One region of the Xanthobacter versatilis genome, then DNA from elsewhere that is predicted to be linked to it. Evidence: riboswitches for the same ligand, from Rfam matches in the RefSeq annotation. Region 1 holds a riboswitch; the other holds the start of a gene.
The links. Region 1 has a riboswitch for thiamine pyrophosphate ahead of thiO (glycine oxidase ThiO). Riboswitches for the same ligand answer to the same signal wherever they lie in the genome.
Positions count from the first base shown of each region.

Region 2: another riboswitch for thiamine pyrophosphate. It lies ahead of thiC (phosphomethylpyrimidine synthase ThiC); the one in region 1 lies ahead of thiO (glycine oxidase ThiO).

Region 1 covers NZ_JBAFVB010000005.1:28,296-30,685, reverse strand. Annotated here, with positions in the region: gene V5F66_RS11435 (NUDIX domain-containing protein) at 1-349, opposite strand, end outside; gene V5F66_RS11430 (glutathione S-transferase family protein) at 433-1,056, opposite strand; TPP riboswitch at 1,158-1,257, shown strand; gene thiO (glycine oxidase ThiO) at 1,246-2,390, shown strand, end outside.
Region 2 covers NZ_JBAFVB010000013.1:69,858-72,247, reverse strand. Annotated here, with positions in the region: gene V5F66_RS20250 (thymidylate synthase) at 133-927, opposite strand; TPP riboswitch at 1,087-1,220, shown strand; gene thiC (phosphomethylpyrimidine synthase ThiC) at 1,301-2,390, shown strand, end outside.

The DNA of each region.
Region 1 (2,390 bases):
AGAACTCGGCGGCAACGATCTCCATGTTGCGCTCCGGCCGGGGCCCGATGATGAGCCCGGACGTGCGGTACAGCACCACGTGGTCGCGTCCGCCCACACGGGGATTGAAGAAGACGCCGGCCAAGGCGAGCGGGCCGTCGGCCTCCACATTGGCTTCTTCCTTCAGCTCCCGCCGCGCCGCCGCCTCCGCGCTCTCACCCACGTCGACGCCGCCCCCCGGCAGGTGCCAGCCCGCCACGTAGGAATGGCGCACCAGCAGCACCCGCTGCGCATCGTCCACGGCGAGCACGCGCACCCCGAGCGTCATGCCGTGACGCAGGCGCCGGAGGAAGTGGAAGAGCGGAAGCATGATCCAAGCATAGCCGAAGCCGGCTCAGTGCGCCTCGCGATTCGCGCGCGGCATGCGGGCAGGGTTGCGGGGGGCGCGCGGGCCTATCCGGCCGCCGCCGCCCGGGCCGCCAGTTCCGCCGCCTCGATGGCCTCGGCGCGGTGGAAGGCGGGGCGGGCGGTGCAGCGCGCCACATAGGCTGCCACCCGCGGCGTGGGCGTGACCACCTTCAGCAGAGTGATAGCGTACCACAGGTCCATGGCCAGCATGATGTCGGCGGCGGAAAACGCCTCGCCCAGCAGATAGGGACCGTCCTTCAGCGCCTGTTCCACCACCTCCATGACAAGGTCGAAGCTGCCCCATCCGGCGGAGACCTTGGGCAGCTCGATGCCCTTCAGTTTCTGCAGGAAGGCCGGCTCCATGCAGCCGGCGGAAAAGAACATCCAGTAGAGGTAGCGCGCCCTCAGCGGATCGCCCACGGGCGGAGCGAGGCCGGCGGCCGGCACCTGCTCCGCCACATAGGCGCAGATGGCGCCGCTCTCGGCGAGATGGGCATCGCCATCGCTCAGCGCCGGCACCTTGCCCATGGGATTGATGCGGCGGAAGGCCGGATCGTCCTGCGCGCCGGTGCGGATATCCACCACCTCCCGCTCATAGGGCGCTCCAGCCTCCTCCATCAGCCAGAGGATGCGGAAGGCCCGCGTGTGGGGCGCCCAATAGAGTTTCATGCTGCTCCTCCCCGTTTGGTGGACCGGAACGTATAGAGAACAAATGGAGGCGTCGAGTCGGTTTTGGGGCCTTGCGATCCGGGCTCAGGCATGGATAATACCAGGACGGCCTGGGGTGCCACGCATCATGCGCGGCTGAGATCACACCCATCGAACCTGTCTGGGTCATTCCAGCGTAGGGAGACGCCGATGAGCGCCAGCTTGTCGACCTTCACGTCCAGTTCTTCTTCAGCCGGCTCGGCAACTTCCGGCGCTGCATCTGCGCGCCCGCGCGTCGCCATCGCGGGCGGTGGGGTCATCGGCCTCGCTCTTGCGTGGCGGCTTGCGCAGGCGGGCTGCCCGGTGGAGGTCTTCGAGGCGGGGGAAACCGGCCAGGGCGCGAGCCGCGCCGCCGCCGGCATGCTCGCCGCCTGCGCCGAGGCGGAGCCGGGGGAGGAGGTTCTCCTCGCCCTCAATCGCGCCAGCCAGGTCCTTTGGCCGGCGTTCGCCGCCGATCTGGAGCAGGCGGCGGGTTCGTCCGTGGACCTGCGCACCGAAGGCACCCTCACCATCGCCCTCACAGCCGACGATCTCGCGCGGCTGCGGCACCTTTATGCCCTCCAGCAGTCCCTTGGCCTGCCGGTGGAATGGCTCACGGCGGCGCAGGTGCGGCGGCGCGAGCCCTATCTCTCGCCCAAGCTGGCCGGCGGCATCCTCACCCTTGAGGACCATCAGGTGGACAACCGCAAGGTGGCCGCCGCGCTCAAGGTGGCGGCGCTGAAGGCCGGCGTGAATATCCACGAGCACACGCCCGTCGCGCGGGTGGAGACGGCCGGCGGCCGCGTCACCGGCCTGGTGGCGGGTGATACGCTCCATGCGGCCGACGTGGTGGTATTGGCCGCCGGGGCCTGGAGCCGGGGCATCGACATCACCCCCGCCGCGCCGTTGCCGGTGCGGCCCATCAAGGGCCAGATGCTGGCGCTGCGCATGGACCCCGCCGCGCCCATCCTCACCCATGTGCTGTGGGCGCCGGGGGCCTATCTCGTGCCGCGCCACGACGGCCGCCTTATCATCGGTGCCACCACCGAGGAGAAGGGCTTCGACACCGATCTCACCGCCGGCGGGCAGCTGGCGCTGCTCACCAATGCGTGGCGCGCCCTGCCGACGCTCGAGGAGCTGACCATACTCGAGCAATGGGTCGGCTTTCGCCCCGGCAGCCGGGACGATGCTCCCATCCTCGGCCCGAGCGAGGAGGTGGACGGCCTGATCTACGCCACCGGCCACCACCGCAACGGCATCCTGCTGCTGCCGGTGACCACGCAGGTGATCGCCGATTATGTCCTGTCGGGCCGCAT
Region 2 (2,390 bases), on a different contig from region 1:
AACGTGCGTTGTTTTGAGTATTGAGACCGCTGTCCCGATCAGGTTGTCCCAACCGAACCGGCTCCACTGGAACGACCGGTACGCACGAGCCGAAAAACGGACAGGGACGAAGGGGCGCTCCCGCGCCCGGGTTCAGACCGCCACCGGCGCCTTGATGGCCGGGTGCGGATCATAGCCCACAATTTCCACATCCTCGTAACGGAAGGCGAAGAGGTCGGTGACCGCCGGATTCAGCGCCAGGCGCGGCAGCGCGCGGGGTGCCCGCTCCAGCTGCGCGCGGGCCTGCTCCAGATGGTTCACGTAAAGGTGCGCGTCCCCGAGCGTGTGGACGAAATCGCCGACCCCGAGCCCGGTCACCTGCGCCACCATGTGGGTGAGCAGCGCGTAGGAGGCGATGTTGAAGGGCACGCCCAGGAACACATCCGCCGAGCGCTGGTAGAGCTGGCAGGAGAGCTTGCCCTCCAGCACATAGAACTGGAACAGGCAGTGGCAGGGTGGCAGCGCCATCTTCGACACATCCGCCGGATTCCAGGCGGTGACGATGAGGCGGCGCGAATCGGGATTGCGGCGGATGTCCGAGACCACCTGCGCGATCTGGTCGATGACGCCGCCTTCGGGCGTGGGCCAGGAGCGCCACTGGTGGCCGTAGACCGGGCCGAGATCGCCCTTTTCGTCGGCCCACTCGTCCCAGATGGAGACGCCGTTGTCCTTCAGGTAGCGGACATTGGTGTCGCCGGCGAGGAACCACAAAAGCTCGTGCACGATGGACTTCAGGTGCAGCTTCTTGGTGGTGACGAGGGGAAAGCCCTCACCCAGGTCGAACCGCATCTGGTGCCCGAACACCGAGAAGGTGCCGGTGCCGGTGCGGTCGTCCTTGCGCACGCCCTCATTCAGGATGCGACGGAGCAGGTCGTGATACTGATGCATGCGCGCCTCCGTCCTCCGGGCTTTGGGGACATAGATGTAGGCCATGCCGGCCGGCTGGCAAATGGCCCACCGCCGCTCGTCCAGAGCTTTAGACGATCGGGCATCCCGCTTCATGCTGCGCCGCAGCGTTGACATTGGGCTTTGGTATACACACACTCGGAACGTTCCAAGGGGGGTCCCGGAAGGGGCTGAGATTTCGCAAGTCCGTTGGCCTTCAAGGTTTTCGGTGCCGCGTTGACCCTTCGAACCTGATCCGGGTCATACCGGCGAAGGGATCGGAACCCGTGCGCACGGCACGTTACGGCCGTATCGTACCCGTCTCCTAGCTCGAATCCCGGCTCTCGTTGAAAGCGCAAGCTTAAAGGAGAACCGCATGCTGGACGAAGCCTCGACGTCCTCCCTCAAGGTCACCACCGGCGCCCTGCCGCACTCGCACAAGGTGTTCGTCTCCGCCACCCGGCCGGACGTGCGCGTTGCGATGCGCGAGATTACCCTGTCCACGCCCGAAGAACGGCCGGTCCGGGTGTACGACACCTCCGGTCCCTATACCGATCCGCAAGCCGTCATCGACCTCACCAAGGGCCTGCCGCTGCTGCGCGCCCAGTGGATCCGCGAGCGCGGCGACGTGGAGGAGGTGGATGGCCGGCAGGTCAAGCCCGAAGACAATGGCCTGAAAGACGGCCAGTCCTCGACCCTGCCCCAGTTCGACCTCACCGGCCGCCGGCCCCTGCGCGCCAAGCCGGGCAAGCGCCCGACCCAGATGGCCTATGCGCGGGCCGGCATCATCACCGCCGAGATGGAATATGTGGCTGCGCGCGAGAATCTCGCCCGCGCCAATGGTGGTGTCCATCCGCACCATCAGGCCATGGGCCTCGGCGCGGTGATCCCGTCCGACATCACGCCGGAATTCGTGCGGCAGGAAGTGGCGCGCGGCCGCGCCATCATCCCCAACAACATCAACCACCCCGAAACCGAGCCGATGGCCATCGGCCGGAACTTCCTGGTGAAGATCAACGCCAACATCGGCAATTCCGCCGTCACCTCGGGCGTTGCCGAGGAGGTGGACAAGCTGGTGTGGGCCACCCGCTGGGGCGCCGACACGGTGATGGACCTGTCGACCGGCAAGAATATCCACACCATCCGCGAATGGATCATGCGCAACTCGCCGGTGCCAATCGGCACCGTGCCCATGTACCAGGCGCTGGAGAAGGTGAACGGCGTCGCCGAGGACCTGACCTGGGAGATCTTCCGCGACACGGTGATCGAGCAGGCCGAGCAGGGCGTGGACTACATGACGGTCCATGCCGGCGTGCGCCTGCCCTATATTCCGCTCACCGCCAACCGCGTCACCGGCATCGTGTCGCGCGGCGGCTCCATCATGGCCAAGTGGTGCCTGGCGCATCACAAGGAGAGCTTCCTCTACGAGAATTTCGAGGAACTCTGCGAGATCCTGGCCCAGTATG